Regions from separate parts of the Vibrio rubrogenes genome, predicted to be linked through region 2. Evidence: predicted binding sites of a transcription regulator. Region 2 holds the regulator's gene; the other holds the start of a gene.
The links. Region 2 encodes PurR, which represses purine synthesis genes. Its sites were predicted from a motif close to TNANGNAAACGTTTNCNTNA; they were not measured.
Positions count from the first base shown of each region.

Region 1: the regulator PurR is predicted to act here: its motif matches at 2,280-2,299, upstream of purE (5-(carboxyamino)imidazole ribonucleotide mutase).

Region 1 covers NZ_JCARSY010000050.1:10,389-15,308, forward strand. The annotation lists gene AC55NX_RS19340 (DNA topoisomerase family protein) at 1-449, shown strand, start outside; gene AC55NX_RS19345 (5-(carboxyamino)imidazole ribonucleotide synthase) at 568-1,698, opposite strand; gene purE (5-(carboxyamino)imidazole ribonucleotide mutase) at 1,704-2,189, opposite strand; gene tsaC (L-threonylcarbamoyladenylate synthase type 1 TsaC) at 2,405-2,962, shown strand; gene hemF (oxygen-dependent coproporphyrinogen oxidase) at 2,977-3,894, shown strand; gene aroE (shikimate dehydrogenase) at 3,960-4,823, shown strand; gene AC55NX_RS19370 (DUF1488 family protein) at 4,820-4,920, shown strand, end outside.
Region 2 covers NZ_JCARSY010000005.1:111,974-116,893, reverse strand. The annotation lists gene elyC (envelope biogenesis factor ElyC) at 1-771, shown strand, start outside; gene purR (HTH-type transcriptional repressor PurR) at 1,067-2,077, shown strand; cyclic di-GMP riboswitch class I at 2,220-2,305, shown strand; gene AC55NX_RS05835 (TfoX/Sxy family DNA transformation protein) at 2,434-3,024, shown strand; gene glgA (glycogen synthase GlgA) at 3,177-4,634, opposite strand; gene glgC (glucose-1-phosphate adenylyltransferase) at 4,636-4,920, opposite strand, start outside.

The DNA of each region.
Region 1 (4,920 bases), on a different contig from region 2:
CTTATCCGGCGTGTGACTATATTCGCCCGCGCCATCAGCAAGATGGCCATATCGTTAAAGCTTTAGGTGTGCCCTGCCCTGAGTGTGGCCATGAGTTGGTATTAAGGCAGGGGCGTTATGGCATGTTTATCGGCTGTAGTCATTTCCCGCAGTGTCATCATATTGAATCATCCGATCCTCCCAAGACTGAGCAACCTCGAGAAGTATGTTGTCCGGAATGCAATACGGGTCAACTGGTTGAACGAAAGTCCCGCTTCGGTAAAACTTTTTGGGCTTGCGATCGGTATCCTAAGTGTAAGTTTGCTATCAACGCTCCCCCAGTAATTGGGCAATGCAGCGAATGTGGGTTTCCACTGCTCATTGAGAAAAAATCAGCTGCCGGAACTACGTTAATTTGTGCAGCCCGCCGATGCGGTCACGCGCAAGAGACTAAACCAGAGACGAAATAAATTACCAAGGGTTTTGATACCCTTGGCTGATAAGGTGTGTCGTTCAATGACTTTGATGTGAAAGTGGATTAAAACGTCATAGGCTTTGAGTGACTGACGCTGAAAGCAACATCAGAGATTATTTGTGCTGGCTGGCGAATTGATGAACCGCCGGAAATGCGTCTGTCGAGAGTACATCCGCAAGCGAACAGATGATTCGCTCCAGCTCCGCATAGTAATCGGCACTGACATTGATATGCCCCATCTTTCTTCCCGAACGTTTTTCTTTGCCATACCAGTGGATATGACATCCTTCCGTTGCCAGAATCTCGGAGGGCAGCGTATCTTCACCCAGAATATTCACCATGCATGTCGGACGGATCAGTTTTGTGCTGCCCAGAGGTAAACCACATACTGCACGTAAATGATTCTCAAACTGGCATGTATCTGCGCCTTGTTGAGTCCAATGTCCTGAGTTGTGTACCCGAGGTGCGATCTCGTTGACAAGCAACTGTCCCTGCACATCAAAAAATTCCAATGCGAGAACACCCACGTAATTGAGTGTGTTCGCAACGGCTTCAAACATGGTTTTGGCCTGTTGCTGTAGCATCCGCGCATCAAGCGATGTTGACAGACTGAGGACACCATTGGTGTGGATATTCTCTGACAGTGGGTAAACAACCCATTGTCCATCTTTGCCGCGAGCTCCGACCAGCGATACTTCTCGATCAAAGGGGACGAATTCTTCAGCAACAATTGCTTGGTTTTCACTGGCTTCAATGCATTGTTGCATCTCCGGCCAGATTTCATCGGCATCGGTTGTTGATTTTAGTCGCCACTGACCTTTTCCATCGTATCCGCCTAAAGCACTCTTCAGAACCATTGGAATACCGACATGACGGATAGCACTGTCAAAATCGTCTCTGGTTTTGATGACGAAATATTTGGCATTTTTGACGCCGGCTTCATCAAGCAATGCTTTTTCGAGACGACGGTCACCACCGGTTTTGATGGCTTGCGCTCCGGGGAGTAACTTTCCGCTTTGTTCACATTGGTGGAGGATATCATGGGGAATGTGTTCAAATTCGGCAGTGATAACGTCCGCTTGCTGAATGGCATTCTCCAAACCATGTCCTTGCACTTCCTGAGTCAGTGGATGGATGATCTGACCGCTGACAACATCAAAGGCGCTAATGTGAATATTCAAGGGGGCACCGGCAAGAGACATCATCCGCGCTAACTGGCCTGCGCCTAAGACAAGTACGTGCATACTGGCTATTCCTCAGTTGGATCTGGATGGGCAAGAACGGTATCCGTTTGCGACTGGCGAAAAGCTTCAACTTTCTGCATGACCTGTTCATCGTGAACACCAATGATTTGAGCCGCCAGAATCCCTGCGTTGGCTGCACCGGCTTCACCAATCGCTAAAGTACCAACCGCGATACCTTTCGGCATCTGAACGATAGAAAGGAGCGAATCCATCCCTTTTAATGCCTTGGATTGAACCGGAACGCCCAGCACAGGCAAACTGGTAAATGCAGCGGCCATCCCCGGCAAATGAGCTGCCCCGCCTGCTCCTGCGATGATCACTTTGAGACCACGCGCTTTGGCCTGACTTGCATAGTCGGCCAGTAACTGAGGTGTACGGTGTGCTGAAACGACTTTAGTTTCATATGCCACACCGAATTGCTCTAACATTTCTGCGGCAAGCTTCATCGTTGGCCAATCGGACTTCGAGCCCATTATAATTCCGACTTTCATCTCAGACTCCTTCAGGTTTATTGCAATGCTCAAGTTGTTCATGCTGTCAAAGTACGACAATTTTGCGCGCATTATACGGGGAAATGAGCTGAAGGAAAACGTTTGCGTCTGGAGAGTTCCCCCGATAATGTCTTTTCGGACAAAATTGATTTCATTTTCTGGCATGATCGTTTGTACACTAGTGGCATCATCATCCGAGCATAATGAGAAGTATTGTGAATAATTTTGAGCAGGTGCTTGATGCGTTGCACCAAGGCGATGTGATTGCCTATCCGACCGAAGGTGTCTTTGGCGTCGGGTGCGATCCTGACCGGGCTGATGCGATTCAAAAGTTACTGGAAATAAAAAATCGTCCGGTTGAAAAGGGGTTGATTCTTATTGCATCCAGTTATGCACAATTACAGCCCTATATTGATGAACGCCAGCTTTCTGCACAACAACTGGCTCATGTTCAAGCAAGTTGGCCGGGTCCTATCACTTGGGTGATGCCGGCCAGTGAGCGTGTTTCTGTTTGGCTCAGTGGTTTGTTTGATACGATTGCTGTTCGGGTCACGGATCATCCACAGGTTCGGCAACTGTGTGAGGCTTACGGCAAACCCATTACTTCAACCAGTGCAAATTTAACGGGTCAGCCACCTTGTATGACGACAGAAGCGGTGCAGCAGCAACTTGGCCACTGTCTCCATGCTATTTTGGCTGGACAAACCGGTGGGCGGGATAAACCCAGTGAGATTCGAGATGCGCGCACGCAAGAAATATTAAGACAAGGGTAGAAACAAGGGAAATCGTGATGAGTGGGATTGATAAGCAGGCCGTTAAAACCTTTTTACTGCAGCTACAGGATTCAATTTGTCAGCAGCTTGAAGCAACTGATGGTTTGTCCCGGTTTGAGCAGGATGAATGGCACCGTGAACCGAGTGACCGTTTGGGCGGTGGCGGACGTAGCCGCGTGATGCGCAATGGTCATGTGTTTGAACAGGGCGGGGTTAATTTTTCTCATGTCACAGGCAATGAAATGCCCGCATCTGCTACTGCTCATCGACCGGAGTTAAAAGGACGTCGATTCGAGGCGATGGGGGTTTCTTTAGTGATGCATCCCAACAATCCTTACGTACCTACCTCTCATATGAATGTGCGCTTCTTCATTGCAGAAAAAGATGGCGAACAGCCGGTCTGGTGGTTTGGTGGCGGGTTTGACTTAACCCCATTTTATCCATTTGACGAAGACTGCCATCATTGGCACCAAGTGGCGAAAGAAATTTGTCAGCCGTTTGGTTCAGAGGTGTACCAACAACATAAAGATTGGTGTGATCGGTACTTTTTCTTACCACATCGAGAGGAAACCCGGGGTGTTGGCGGACTTTTCTTTGATGATCTCAATCAGTGGGACTTCGACACCTGTTTTGCTTATATCCGGGCAGTCGGTGAGGGATACACCCGTGCTTATCTACCGATTGTAGAGCAACGAAAAGACAGCCCGTTTACAGAACATGAACGCCAGTTCCAGCTCTATCGACGGGGTCGATATGTAGAATTTAATCTGGTGTTTGACCGGGGTACGCTGTTTGGTCTGCAATCCGGAGGACGTACCGAGTCTATTTTGATGTCAATGCCACCGTTAGTACGCTGGGAGTACGGGTATCAGCCTGAAACCGGCAGCGCAGAAGCCCGTCTGACGGAATACTTGACACCAAGAGATTGGTGACAGTTTTCATCGGGAGTGATAGGGTCAAAAGATTCTTTTCTATTTTTTTGAGTGAAGGCAGGGATATGGCTTATCAGGATCAGTATGCAGTATTCGGCAATCCAATTGGTCACAGTAAATCTCCTTTTATACAGACGTTGTTTGCTCGTCAGACGAATCAGGACATGATCTATACGGCTGAGCTGGCTCCGATAGATGGGTTTAAAACAGCAGTGGATGCTTTTCTCTCTCGGGGGGGAAAAGGATGTAATGTAACAGTCCCTTTTAAAGAAGAGGCATACTCGTTTGCCAGTCAGCTGACTGAGCGCGCTCAAATTGCCGGTGCGGTCAATACATTGAAGAAACTCGATGATGGCGGCATTCTCGGAGACAATACTGATGGAGCCGGTCTGGTTCAGGATCTATTGCAGTATCAGGTACCCTTGAAGGGAGCAAAAATCTTATTAATTGGTGCAGGTGGTGCAGCAAAAGGTGTGATTCATCCTTTATTAGCACAATCACCTGACTCGATTGTGATTACCAACCGGACCTTCTCCAAAGCACAAGACCTTGCCGCTTTTTTCCAAAAGCACAACAATCAAAATCAAACATCGCCGACATTCGCTCCGGTCTCTGCTCAGTCGATGTCAGAGATTCATACCGCATTTGATGTGGTGATTAATTCGACGTCAGCGAGTCTGGCCGGGGAACTGCCGGATATTTCCGGTGATATCTTTGCCGAAAAAAGTGTTGCCTATGACATGATGTATGGCAAAGGGCTCACGGTTTTTAATCAGTGGGCTGTGGAGAATGGCTGTGCTCATGCCTATGATGGCTTAGGAATGTTAGTTGGACAAGCCGCGGAAAGTTTCATGTTGTGGCGTGGTATTCGTCCCGGTACGCGGCAAATATTAAGTGAGCTTAGACGCAATTTGGAAGGCAGTCTATGAACCAGTCGATTCTTTTTCCTGATGTGCAGTCTTGGGACGAAACCACGCAGCAAATACGCTTCCCTGCTCAATGTCAGGGAGCGTTAATTGAGTGTAT
Region 2 (4,920 bases):
ATGATGCCCCTTCCCGCCCTGCTCATCATCGGTTTTATCGGCTTGATGATGATTATGTTTTCAACCAAAAGGAAAACCGGTTGCCTGATTGTTCTGTTCTCTTACACATTGCTGTTTCTGGCATCATTTCAACCTGTTTCTGATCGCCTTCTCGCACCACTGGAACGCAAGTATTCGGCCTTTTTACCCGTTGAAGGTAGCATCGACTACATCATGGTTCTCGGCAGTGGTCATGTCGTCGATGATCAGCTCCCACCGACATCTCAGCTTAGTCGCTCAGCACTGATGCGACTCACAGAAGGTATCCGGATTATGCGGATGTACCCGGGGGCTCGCCTGATTCTTTCCGGATATGCCGGCGGTACCCTATTCAGTCATGCCCGAATGTTGGCAAGAGTTGCCTTATCACTCGGTGTGGCAAAATCAGATATCGTGCTACTGGAAAGTGCGAAAGATACTTGGGAAGAAGCCCAGTTAGCCGCAAGTTTTGTCGGACCGAGAAAATTAGTACTCGTCACATCTGCCAGTCATATGGATCGCGCATTGCATGAATTTCAATCTGCCGGACTCAATCCAATCCCGGCACCGACCAACTACCTGTCTTATAAAAATATAGCGCAACCGTGGATAAAATATGCCCCTAAAGCGATTTATCTTGAGCAGACGGAGAAATATTGGCATGAAACATTGGGAAAATTTTGGCACTATTTGAAAAACTGGGTCGCCAATCAGGAAGCGACCGTCTCTGAACCGGTGAAACAAGAGCTGTAATATGATGCTATCTCCCTATGTTAGTCCGATTCAGGCTCGGAACAAACAGCCGAGTTCCTCATTTTGATTGCTATTACGGAACCGGCAGTCTAGAATTCGCGGTTAAAGCATATTCTATACCAGACAAAAACCGCTAAATTTAGCGGTTTTTGTCCTTATTGCCGGATAACCTCGCAATGTAATTTCAGTACGGGTTATCCGATTATATCAGTAGATAAAATCTTCATAACTCAACTTTCAATTGTAATTTGCTCCGGATTGCTGGATCTTCAGCATAAGCGACAGGACAATACCTATGGCTACGATAAAAGACGTTGCCCGCTTGGCGGGAGTTTCAACAACAACTGTTTCACATGTAATTAATAAAACTCGATTTGTGGCAGAAACGACTCAGGAAAAAGTCATGGAAGCCGTGAAGACACTGAACTATGCACCAAGTGCCGTAGCCCGGAGTCTGAAATGCAACTCAACGCGTACAATCGGGATGTTAGTGACGCAGTCTACCAACCCCTTTTTCTCTGAAGTGATTGACGGTGTTGAAAGCTATTGTTACCGACAAGGCTACACGCTCATCTTGTGTAATACCGGTGGTTTATATGAAAAACAACGTGACTATATCCGGATGCTGGCTGAGAAACGGGTCGATGGGATGTTAGTCATGTGCTCCGATCTGACCGCCGAACTTTTAGAAATGCTGGAAGCGTATAATGATATTCCCAAAGTCATTATGGACTGGGGCCCAGAAAGCTCTCAAGCTGACAAAATTATCGATAATTCAGAAGAAGGCGGCTATCTTGCAACTAAATATCTGCTTGATAAAGGTCACCGCAAGATCGCTTGTTTGAGTGGACAGTTGTCAAAAGCAGCTTGTCTGGAGCGGATTCAGGGCTTCCGCAGAGCGATGGCTGAAGTGGGTTTGACGCCCAATGAAGACTGGATTCTGGAAGGCAACTTTGAGTGTGATACTGCGGTTTTGGCGGCTGATAAAATTATTGCGATGGATGAACAACCCACTGCGGTTTTTTGCTTCAATGACACGATGGCTTTGGGACTGATGAGCCGTTTACAACAAAGAGGCATCAAGGTTCCTGAAGATATCTCGGTAATCGGTTACGACAATATTGAGATCTCTGAATATTTTTCTCCGCCACTGACAACCATTCACCAACCGAAACGTCGGGTCGGAAAAAATGCTTTTGAAATCTTATTGGAACGGATCAAAAGTAAAGAACATGAGCGCCGTACGTTTGAAATGCATCCTGAAATTGTGGAACGCAATACCGTTAAAGATTTAAACAAAAATTAACACCTGATTGACATTTTGTTGGAGGGAGGTCATTCCTCCAACCACTTTCTTTCTATTGATAACCTTTATTAATTGGACTAGAATCACACATTGTGGAGTGATTATTAGGATAGTTACTTCATAATTCCGTACTGGAAAAGTGTCACGCACAGGGCAAACCATCTGAAAAGATGGGACGCAAAGCCTCCGGCCTAAACCATGAAGATGATAGGTAGCGGGGTTACCGATGGCAAAAATGCATTTCATGTTCGTCAATCATTTGACGTTTTGTTAACATACTTCCTGCATTCTTTTGCTAAATTCTCGGACCTGACTTTGGTGGCGTATTCATTTAAAAATACACCGAGACGTAAAGCATGGATAAACCAATTCTTAGAGATTCAATGCGGCTTTTTGAACAACTGGGCCGTGTCAAATCACGCTCAATGTTCGGCGGGTTTGGTATTTTCGTAAACGACATAATGTTTGCACTTGTCGTTCAAGACAAACTACATATACGAGCAGACAGTCACTCACTGGAAACGTTTAAAGCAAAAGGTTTTGAACCTTATGTGTATACAAAGCGCGGTTTTCCTGTTGTGACTAAGTATTTTGCACTTCCCGCTGACTATTGGGATGATGTCAATACGATTCTTAATATCGCCAAACAAGCCTATTTGAATGCAAAAGATGAAAAAACGACTCATGTAGAGACAAAACCGCAACGATTGAAAGATCTACCGAATCTTCGCCTGGCAACCGAACGGATGCTACGCAAAGCAGGTATTCATTCCGTTGAAGAACTTCATCAGAGAGGTTCTCTCAGTGCATATAAAGCGATTTTGAACTCTCATCCTTCTACACAACCACCGCTAGAGCTCTTATGGGCATTAGAAGGTGCGATTGAAGGAAAGCACTGGTCAGTGATTTCTCAGGCAAGACGCGATGAGCTGGCTCGGCAAATTTAATTTGTTGAACAAGCTTCCCCCTATCGTATACATGCCCCAAAGTATACACTCCCATTTGGTCATTGAGCCTGAACAACAAAGCACCGTTAACGGTGCTTTGTTGTTTTTTATCATTTGTTGTTTCTCAAGAGAATGAGATTCAATGCATACGTTTAGTAGCCCATCAACGCGGCTTCATACATCCGAACATACTGCTGAGCAGAATCTTCCCAACGGAAATCTTGCTGCATCGCACGCAACTGTATATTTAGCTTTTTCTCTGGATGCTGTAAGTAGAACAGTAATGCACGTTGCATACAGATGAGTAATGCTTCCGGAGTCGGTTCCATAAAACTGAACCCCGTCGCTTTATCCGGGAAATGGTCATAGTCAAAAACCGTGTCTTTCAGGCCGCCTACCTCTCGAACGATCGGTAACGTGCCATAAGCCATGCTATAGATCTGATTTAATCCACACGCTTCAAACTCAGATGGCATCAGAAAGAAATCCGCAGCAGCTTCAACCAAATGAGCAAAACGGTTACTGTAAGCATCAACAAACGCAAATTTCTGTGATGACGTCGCAGAGATCTGGTGTAGACGATTCGCAATCTCCGGCTCCCCAGTCCCGACAATCACCAGTTGTACGTCATTGCGCAGAAACTGTTCCAGAATCGGTAGTAGATAGTGGAACCCTTTTTGATAGGTCAAACGACAGACCATCCCAAACACGGGGACATCCCGGATTGGCAATAACAACTCTTCCTGTAGCTGACGTTTGCAGGTTGCTTTCCCTTCTTTTAACGAATCAGGCTCGTTGGTGTAATTGCGTGGAATATAACTGTCAATGCGCGGATTCCACTCCGAATAGTCACAGCCATTAATAATACCGAACAGATCTCTTTCACGGCGGACAAAATCATCGACTAATCCGTGAGCACCAAGTGGTGTCAATAACTCCGCAGCATAGTGAGGACTAACGGCATTGATCTTATCTGCATACGCAATGCCGACTCTGAGCATACTCACATAACCGTGACCATACTGTAGGGATGTCATACCGCTTAAATGCAATTCAGGGATAATCTCTAATTCATCATAAGAAAATACCCCCTTAAACAGGGCATTATGGATCGTCAATATGCTCTTCATCCGCTGAAAATAGGGATCGTTGGCATAACGTGTTTTTAATAGAAAAGGGACAAATCCGGTATGCCAGTCATTGGTATGAATGATATCGGGCTGAATCCCCAATTTGGGCAAAACATCCAGTGCCGCGGCAGAAAAGAATCCAAAGCGTTCCCCATTATCGGCATAGGCCCGATTATGTTCAGAATACAGCTCTGGCCGATCAAAATATTTATCACAGTCAATCAAGTAAATTTCAACACCGTCCCGGTCAAACTTACGAACTTGATACGCTGTATGGGGCCAATGAGACAGTTCAGTCTCCAAAATCACAGCTGTGTCAGCTTTATCCGGCACGAGACGATAACCCGGCAACACAATTCTTACACGATGCCCCATGCCACTCAAAACCGTCGGAAGCGCTTTTGCAACGTCAGCCAAGCCACCACTTTTTACAATCCCTTCAACTTCTGAAACGGTAAACCATACATCGATTTGTTCCATGTTAGAATCCAACTTTCATTCCTTTTGCAATCACGACAATTCCCCCTTCAGAGACATAGAACCGTTTCCTATCCAATTCTAAGTCTTCACCAATCACGGTGCCGGGTGCAATTTCAACATGCTTATCAATAATAGTCCGCTTTATCGTACAACCGGCACCAATCTTTCCATCACCTAAAATAACAGATTCACTGATATGAGAACCAGCAGCAATATTACTCCGATAACCAAGAATTGATTTAAAAATTGTCGCCCCTTGAATATAACTACCGCCCGACACCAGACT